DNA from 4 places in the Saccharospirillum sp. ABV4_185 genome. Region 2 is predicted to be linked to each of the others. Evidence: predicted binding sites of a transcription regulator. Region 2 holds the regulator's gene; each other region holds the start of a gene.
What was found. Region 2 encodes LexA, which represses DNA repair genes until DNA is damaged. Its sites were predicted from a motif close to TACTGTNTANNTANACAGTA; they were not measured.

Region 1 (2,203 bases), 100 kb from region 2:
GAACAGAGCCGGATATCCGCACAGTGCTGGTAACAAAGCACCGCCAGATGCCGCAATTGATTGGCTTCAAGTTGCGCGCTATAGGTCGCCTGAGCAACCTGATCAATCAGACAGTAGGCGGTGCGCAGGCTCATACCAGGCTGAACGCCTTCGCTTCGCGCCAGGGCATTGCATTGCTGGACGCTGCGGCCATCGCTGCTGGTCAGCAAGACCGGGCGCTTCTGCGCAACCTCGCCAAAGCGGGCTTCCAGAGCCAACAGCGGAAAATGCAGATAGAGCCACAGCGGCTGGGTGGTTTTAGCCATGGTCATTATCCTGCGTCAGGGTAGGGTCCCGAACCAAAGGCAACGACAACTGCACATCGGCGCCCGGCCAGCCGCCACGGCGTTTGAGCACGCGGCAATGCAGGCGTTCATCGCGCTGCGGTTCGATCAGCAGCCGTAAGGCGGCCATCGATGCCTGCTGCTGCAAACGCGCCGGACGCAGTAAAAACAGCGGTACTGCGCTTTTTTCAGCCGCCAATTGCAGGCGCCGCAGACGCCGGGAATCGAGTTGTTCAACCCAGGCCAGCACCGCCTGACTGCCGCCACTGCTCAGACTCTGCTCCAGCGTCCAGCTGAGTTCGGCTTCACTGCCAGCCTGGCACAGCAGCAGACGATCCAAGCGCAGCCCCCAGTGCGCCAACGCCGAGCCGTGCGGTCGAAAAGGGGCGTTACACCAGACCTGCCAACGGACATCGGTCTGGCTCAGATGCGCCAGTGTCGGCAACAGCAAGCGTAATTCGCCTTGGCCTATGGTGTGGTAAAACAACTCGGTCATGGCGGCAGCGGGCCAGCCACCGCCGGGTAAAATGGCGTCTAATTCCGGCAGACCTGTGCTGATGGAGTCGATCTGATTTTGCCGCCAGTGCTGGCCGGACCAGAGATCTCCCCGTTCGGTTAAAGTAGTCAGTAGAGACATGAAACTGCACACGAATACTGTATATAAATACAGTATAATTGGAGCGTTAGAGTTTGCCAGCCGACAGACGTCAGAATTTGTAACCGGCTGCTGGAGTCTTGATTGAATGAGTAACCGACAGTGGCAACGACGCGGCCCGGATCATCGCGGCGGGCAAAAAGTCGGCTTTGCAGACATTCGCCGCCGCTTCGATTTTCGCTCGGTGCGCCTCGGTCGTTGGGTAAAACCGGACGAACGCGACCGTGCCGCGACCGCCTTTTACGATGCGCTGTGCGACCTGATGCTTATTCTCGGTGGCAATGAACTGCTGATCGGCCTGCGCGGCACTTTATCGCTCGAATATGGCCTGGGCGGGCAGTTAGGCGTAGCGGCGCACTATATGCCTGCCAGTCGCGCTTTTGCGCTGGCCAAGAACGCGGGGCCGGGCAGCATTGCTCATGAATGGTTTCATGCCTTCGACCATTACATCGCCGCCAAGGCCTTTATCGATCCGCCATCGAGGCTGATGGGCTCGCGCGCCTGGCTGGACAGTCTGCCGATGCAACCTCATGCCCTTAATGAACGCTTGTTTGGCTGCTATCAGGCGGTGCTGCTGGATGCCGATGGGGAACAACCCAGCGCGCTGTTCCAGGCTTCCGCCCAGGCCGATCGTGAACGCGGCCAGCTCTATTACAGTCAGCCGGAAGAACTCTGCGCCCGGGCCTTTGAAGCCTTTGTTGAAGATGCGGCCATTCACAATAGCTTTCTGGTGCGTGGCAGCCGTAACTCGGCCGAAGCTCGCGCCGGGCTTTATCCGCAGGGCACTGAGCGGGAGCGCATCAAGCAGGCGTTTAGCGACTATTTCGGTGCTCTGGGCGGCGCTCTGAAACACCAGCCGGTGACATCCTGATCGCCCACTAAGTATTTGACATTCGAAATTTCATATATATGTTATTTCGTATATCAGGAGGCGCACCATGCAATCACCCTTAGCCTTTTACAAATGTCTCGCCGATGACACTCGCCTGAAAACGCTGCTGCTGATCAGTCGGGCAGGGGAGCTCTGTGTCTGTGATATCCAGGAGGCCCTGGAACTCCGTCAGCCCAAAGTCTCGCGACACCTGGCTGAACTGCGCAAGTGCGAGCTGGTCGCTGATGAGCGCCGTGGCAAATGGGTCCATTACCGGCTCAACCCTGAGTTGCCGGACTGGGCCCTGCAAGTGTTGAGCGTGACCGAGGCCAACAATGCCGACTACCTCAATGA
Region 2 (2,203 bases):
CCTTTTTTCAGCAATTGGCGAAACAACTGCCGCACTTCCATTTCTTCGCCCGGCCCTTTTACCCAGGCGCTTTTAAGCAGACGAATACGCTGAATCAACTTGGCTCCGGGCAACCAATAAAGGCGACGTGGCGGTAACTGGTGGGAATTAACGAACAACAGCTCCGGCAGCGTCTCACCGTAGGCCAGAGTTCGGCTGATCAACTCACAGCCCATACCGCGAGCAATAACGGCTGGTTTGTGGCCACAGCGTTCTTCAATAAACGCGAACACAGATGGCAGATCATACTCAGCCATAATGTCCAGCGTATTGGTTTGCGGTCGTTGGTTGCGCGATGACAAACCATGGCCCCGCCAATCCAATAACCAGACATCGTAACCTTGACGTACCAACTCACCAGCAGTACCGCCAACACCATAATCCAACCACTGCCAGTGGTTGTAGAACGCATCGTGAACCAACAATAGCGGCAACGCCTTGGTCACTTTTTCCTGATGCAGACGCACCAGTGCGATCTCGACGGTTTTGTCGGTGCTGTTGTTTGGTTTCAGGGAATAGACATCTTCGTAGACGCCTTCTTTGAATTCCGCACTGGCCAAAGCCACCGGGAAAAGTTCACTGCTACTTTTCAAGCCTTTAGAGTCCTTTACAGTGAGCGTAGCCTGTATATAATCACAGCTACTGTATAAAAAAACAGGGCGACACTATGCTGAAACTGACCGCTCGTCAACAAGAGGTGCTGGATATCATTAAAGAGCACCTTGGCGCCACCGGCTACCCACCGACCCGGGCGGAAATCGCCCAACGGCTCGGTTTTAAATCCCCCAATGCGGCGGAAGAACACCTCAAAGCCCTGGCCCGTAAAGGGGCTATAGAGATGGTCTCCGGTGCCTCACGTGGTATCCGACTGCCGGAGTCCGAAGCTGAAGCCGGCATTCCCGTCGTCGGTCGTGTTGCTGCCGGTTCCCCCATTCTGGCTCAGGAACAGATTGAGGAATTCATCGAAATTCCCACCGGTCTGTTCAACCCCAAAGCCGATTATTTGCTTCAGGTACAGGGGCTCAGTATGAAAGACATCGGCATACTGGAAGACGATCTAATCGCGGTTCACAAGACCGATCAAGCCCGCAATGGCGATATTGTTGTTGCCCGAGTTGGTGAAGATGTCACCGTCAAACGCTATGAACGCGAGGGCGGCATTGTAACGCTCTACCCGGAAAATACCGACTTTGATCCGATTAAGGTCGACCTGGAACAGGACGACTTTGCCATCGAAGGTCTCTACGTCGGCGTTATTCGCCGGACGCTGCACTAAGAGCACCGCCCGGCAAACGCATCACTCCGGTCGCGCTCCCGGCTCATTCGAGCTATTCCACAGGGGCGCGGCGCCGGATTTCTTCTCAATCATCGCCAGCATCTGTTGATGCGCTTCGCGCTCTGCGGCCGTAGGTTCAATAACGACCAAGCGCTCTCCAGCCGCCATTACCGCACTGGCGTCAAAACTCACTTCGTCATTATTGGACTGGGGTTCTTCATCCAGAATCAACGCCGTCTGGCCGCCAGTCATCATCAGATAAACGTCGGCGAGAATCTCTGAGTCAAGCAAAGCGCCGTGCAGTGTACGGTGGCTGTTATCGATATCATAGCGTTTGCACAACGCATCCAGGGAAGCCTTGGCTCCCGGATGTTTTTCACGCGCCAGCATCAGCGTATCGAGCACGGTGCAATGACTGTCCAACCGACCGAAGCGGCTGTCGCCCTCGGCAGCCAGTCGATCGAACTCCATTTGCAGGAAGCCCATATCGAAGGCGGCGTTATGGATGACTAATTCAGCACCGGCGACAAACTGCCAGAAGTCGTCAGCAATATCGCGGAACTTGGGCGCATCCTTAACCTTCTCATTATTAATGCCGTGAACCGCTACCACTTCATCGGGAATGTCGCGCTCCGGGTTGATGTAGTAGTGAAAGTGCCGGCCAGTATGTTTACGGCCGACCAGTTCGACACACCCAACTTCGACGATGCGATCGCCCTTGTTGGGGCTCAGACCGGTGGTTTCCGTATCCAGTACAATCTGTCGCATATCAACCTCGCTTAATAATGTCGTCGACGCCCTGATTAGCCAGCGCATCGGCACGTTCGTTTCCTTCGTTACCAGCGTGGCCTTTTACCCAATGCCACTGCACCTCGTGCTTGCCGATCT
Region 3 (2,203 bases), on a different contig from region 2:
TCACTGAGCCGGGTCACGATTTTACCGGTGGGAATGATGGCGTGGTGTGCGCCGACCTTGGCGTCGTTCCAGGTACGGCTTTTCTGGCTGAGATTCAGTTGCGGCCAGGCGGCGTCGAGGCGGTTGTCGTTCAACGCCTTCAGGCTGGCGCGAATGGCGCTGGTGACTTGGCCAGCCTCAGTATGATGTTCGCTGGGCAGATAGCGACAGTCCGAGCGCGGGTAGGTAATGGCCTGGTGTTTTTCGTACAGACTCTGCGCCAGATCGAGCACTTTTTGCGCGCTTAAACCCAACACCTTGTTGGCTTCCATCTGCAAGTTCGACAGGCTCGGCGGCAGCGGTGCATTCTGATTGCTGGTGTTTGCAGTGGCCAGGGTGATGGCGCCGTCCTGCCCCTGAACCGTTTTCACCACGTGCTCAGCCAGTGGTCGCGACAGGTTACGACCATCATCATCGAGCCAGGCTTCACAGGCCTCGCTTGGTTGCCACTGGGCGGCAAAACCTTCGCCGGCCTGGGTTGTTAGTTGTGCCCAGACTTCGTAATAGGGTCGGCTGGTAAAGGCGTCGATGGCGCGATCGCGATCGACCACCAAACCCAGGACCGGTGTCTGCACCCGGCCGATGGAGAGCACGCCCTGATAACCCGCATTGCGGCCACCCAATGTGACCGCCCGGGTCAGGTTGATGCCATACAGCCAGTCGGCGCGTGCCCGTGCCAGCGCTGAAACAGATAAGGGTTGGAAGTCGCGGTTGGGTTGCAGTTTATCCAAGGCACGTTTCACCGCGCTTGGGTTCAAATCGTTGATCAGGCAGCGTTGGGTGCTGTCGAGTTTGTGCTTCGGCACTTTCAAATAATGCAGCACTTCATCGACTAACAGCTGACCTTCGCGGTCCGGGTCGCCGGCGTGAATCAGTTGATCCGCCTGTTTAACCAGCTTGCGCACCACCGCAAGCTGTTTGGCGGTCTGGCGTTTGGCCTGGTATTGCCATTGGTCAGGCAGAATGGGCAGGGTATTGAACGACCATTGCTTGAAAGCCGGATCGTAGGCGTCGGGCTCGGCCTGCTCCAGCAGGTGGCCAATGCACCAGGTCACCACCGCATCGCCGACGATCACGCAGCCGTCCTGGCGTTGCTGTTGACCGGGCAGGGCGGCGGCAATGGCGCGTCCGAGGCTGGGTTTTTCGGCGATAAATAAGCGCATGGCAATCAGCGTAAAAAATATGGATGTATATACAGGATTGGCTCGTGCCGTCCAGCGCAAGGCGCGGCCCCTACTCAGCGCGGCCCAAACCGGTATAATCGCCGCTTTGGCAAACCCCATTCTCCTGCCGAGCGATTTCCGGAGTCCGCATTCTGATGAGTGACAAGCCGTCCAACTTTCTCGCCACCCTGATCGAAGACGACCTGAACAGTGGTAAGCACGACAAAATCGTGACCCGCTTTCCGCCAGAGCCCAATGGCTATCTGCACATTGGTCATGCCAAATCCATCTGCGTCAATTTCGGTCTGGCCGAGCAATTTGGCGGCGTGTGCAATTTGCGTTTTGACGACACCAATCCGGAAAAAGAAGAGCAGGAATACATCGACTCGATCAAAGCCGATATTAACTGGCTCGGTTTTGAATGGGTGGGTAAAGAAAAATACACCTCCGATTATTTTGATCAGCTGTACGACTGGGCGGTCGAACTGATTAAAAACGGCGATGCCTACGTCTGCGATCTCAGCGGCGAAGAAGCGCGCGAATACCGCGGCACCTTGACGGAGCCGGGTCGCAACAGTCCTTATCGTGAGCGCAGCGCCGAGGAAAACCTCGATCTGTTTGCGCGTATGAAAAACGGCGAGTTCGATGATGGTGCCAAATCATTGCGCGCCAAAATTGATATGGCGGCACCGAACATGAATCTGCGTGATCCGGTGTTGTATCGCATTCGTCGCAAGGAACATCATCAGACCGGCAACAAATGGTGCATCTATCCGAGCTACGATTTTGCCCATGGTCAGTCCGATGCGCTGGAAGGTGTGACGCACTCAATCTGTACGCTGGAATTCGAAGATCACCGTCCGCTTTATGACTGGTTTATCGAAAAACTGCCGGTGCCGGCGGTACCGCATCAGTACGAATTTGCGCGGCTTAATGTGAACTACACCGTGACGTCCAAGCGCAAGTTGAAGCGTTTGGTTGATGAGGGTGTGGTCGATGGT
Region 4 (2,203 bases), 2.5 Mb from region 2:
GGGGTGGTACGATCGCCCTCGGCGTTTTCGATCACCTTCGCCTTGTCGCCTTCCTGAATGGCCACACACGAGTTGGTGGTTCCCAAGTCGATGCCTATGATCTTGCCCATTTTAACTGACACTCCGTAGTTCGTTTAACTGCTTGCTTGGCTATATGTGAGCGGCTGTTTCGAATTCAAGACCCTGCACAGCGCAGGGTTATTAAGCGGTCTCATTAATACTCTGGCCACCACCGCCGGAACCTTTGCTGACCATCACCATGGCCGGGCGTACCAGACGCTCGTGCAAGGTGTAGCCTTTTTGCATCACGGCGATAACGGTATTCGGCTCAACATCCGGGTTTTCAACCATGGACATGGCCTGATGCAGCTGAGGATCAAAAGGATGACCCTGAGGATCAATCGCTTCGACATTCAGCTTATCGAAGGTATCGAGCAGCCCTTTCAGGGTCATCTCTACACCTTCTTTTAACGGTGCGATCTCATCGGTCTCGGTTTCGATAGCGGCCAGCGTACGTTCAAGATTGTCCGCTACCGTCAGCATTTCCTTGACCAGTTTTTCCTGCCCAAACTTGTGAGCATTTTCAACGTCTTTTTCTACCCGGCGACGCAGGTTGGCCATTTCAGCTTCAGCACGCAGGTATTGTTCATGATTTTCCTTAGCCTGCTGTTGAGCAGCAGCCAACTGCTCTGCCAGCTCGGACGTTGCGGCCTCCTCAGCGGCGGCTTCCGGGGCAGCCTCTGCAGGTGCAACGTCTTCCTGGGTCTCTACTGATTTATCTTCGCTTGCCATCATCGGATCCCAAATTTAAATATTCCGAACTTATCCGGCCGTGACCGGGCGATAAAACCACCCTCCACACTGCATCAGTGCGAAGTGATTGGTGAGTTAGCTGGCCGAATTAATTGGGACTGGACCTGCTATTTCAAGGGAATAGCACCGCTGTTAATAGCGCTGCTTGAAATCACGCCAAGAACACTGTACATATAGCCAGTATTCGACCTATCTGGGGAGCACCCATGCTGCAGAGTCTGGTTATCCGTAATATCGCCATCGCCGACAATATCGAAATCGAATGGCAACGAGGCATGACCTCCATTTCCGGCGAAACCGGTGCCGGCAAATCCATCTTGCTCAACGGCTTATCACTGGCGCTGGGTGAACGTGCCGATTCGGGCATCGTTCGCCACGGTGAAAAACGCGCTGAAGTCACCGCCAGCTTCCATGTCGCCCGTATTCCGACGGCCAAAACCTGGTTGTCGGAGCGCGACCTCGACCAGGGCGACGACTGTATCCTTCGCCGTACCGTTTCCGCCGAAGGCCGTTCACGCGCCTACATCAACGGCCAGCCTGTTCCGTTAAGCGAACTGAAGGCCCTGGGCGAATGCCTGATCGACATCCACAGCCAGCACGCCCATCAGTCCCTGTTACGCATCGATACCCATCTGCGCCTGCTGGACGAATACGCCGGCCAGGAAGAGTTGCGCCAGTCAGTCCGCGAAGCCTGGATCAGCTGGCAAGGACACGCCCGCAAATATCGCCAGCTTAAAGACAACTCCGATGAAAACGCCGCTCGCCGGCAATTGCTGGAATATCAGGTCGATGAGCTGCAACAGCTGGCCTTACAGAGCGGTGAAGTGGAGGATCTGGAACAGGAGTTCAAGCGTTACAACCAGACCGAGAATCTGGTTAACGAAAGCTATGCCGCTCGACAGTTGCTGGAAAATGAAGACGGCAATGATGCGCTCTCCGCGTTAAAAAACGCCCTGCAACGACTGACCAGCCTGGAAGATCCCCACCCGCGCTTAACTAACGCCATCGGCCTGCTGGAAAGCGCCTTAATTCAAGCGCAGGAAGCCAGCGGCGATCTGGACAGCTATCTGGAAAGTTTCGAAGTGGACGCAGCGCGAGTACAGGAAGTCGAAGACCGTCTGGACCGTATTCATAGCCTGGCCCGCAAACACCAGATTCGCTCAGAAGCATTACCTGAGCACAGCCAGGTATTGGCCGAGGAGTTGCACAGCCTGACCACCGATGCCGAAGATCTGGAAGGCATGGCCGAGGAAGTTAAACGACTGGAAGCTGAATACCGCGATCAGGCAACGGAACTGAGCACACAACGACGCCAGGCAGCCGAACGCTTTGCGGCCGAAGTCATGGACAAGCTGGATCAGCTCTCTATGCCCGGCGCCCGCTTTGCGGT

Region 1: the regulator LexA is predicted to act here: its motif matches at 976-995, upstream of imuA (translesion DNA synthesis-associated protein ImuA).
Region 3: the regulator LexA is predicted to act here: its motif matches at 1,220-1,239, upstream of ACXAE6_RS17830 (DNA topoisomerase III).
Region 4: the regulator LexA is predicted to act here: its motif matches at 977-996, upstream of recN (DNA repair protein RecN).

The regions. Positions count from the first base shown of each region.
Region 1 covers NZ_JBSWUW010000001.1:3,081,742-3,083,944, reverse strand. The annotation lists gene ACXAE6_RS14710 (Y-family DNA polymerase) at 1-305, opposite strand, end outside; gene imuA (translesion DNA synthesis-associated protein ImuA) at 298-960, opposite strand; gene ACXAE6_RS14700 (CLCA_X family protein) at 1,067-1,849, shown strand; gene ACXAE6_RS14695 (metalloregulator ArsR/SmtB family transcription factor) at 1,917-2,203, shown strand, end outside.
Region 2 covers NZ_JBSWUW010000001.1:2,981,282-2,983,484, reverse strand. The annotation lists gene ACXAE6_RS14185 (alpha/beta hydrolase) at 1-632, opposite strand, end outside; gene lexA (transcriptional repressor LexA) at 707-1,315, shown strand; gene dnaQ (DNA polymerase III subunit epsilon) at 1,337-2,083, opposite strand; gene rnhA (ribonuclease HI) at 2,085-2,203, opposite strand, start outside.
Region 3 covers NZ_JBSWUW010000002.1:149,270-151,472, forward strand. The annotation lists gene ACXAE6_RS17830 (DNA topoisomerase III) at 1-1,202, opposite strand, end outside; gene ACXAE6_RS17835 (glutamine--tRNA ligase/YqeY domain fusion protein) at 1,358-2,203, shown strand, end outside.
Region 4 covers NZ_JBSWUW010000001.1:521,846-524,048, forward strand. The annotation lists gene dnaK (molecular chaperone DnaK) at 1-110, opposite strand, end outside; gene grpE (nucleotide exchange factor GrpE) at 202-792, opposite strand; gene recN (DNA repair protein RecN) at 1,020-2,203, shown strand, end outside.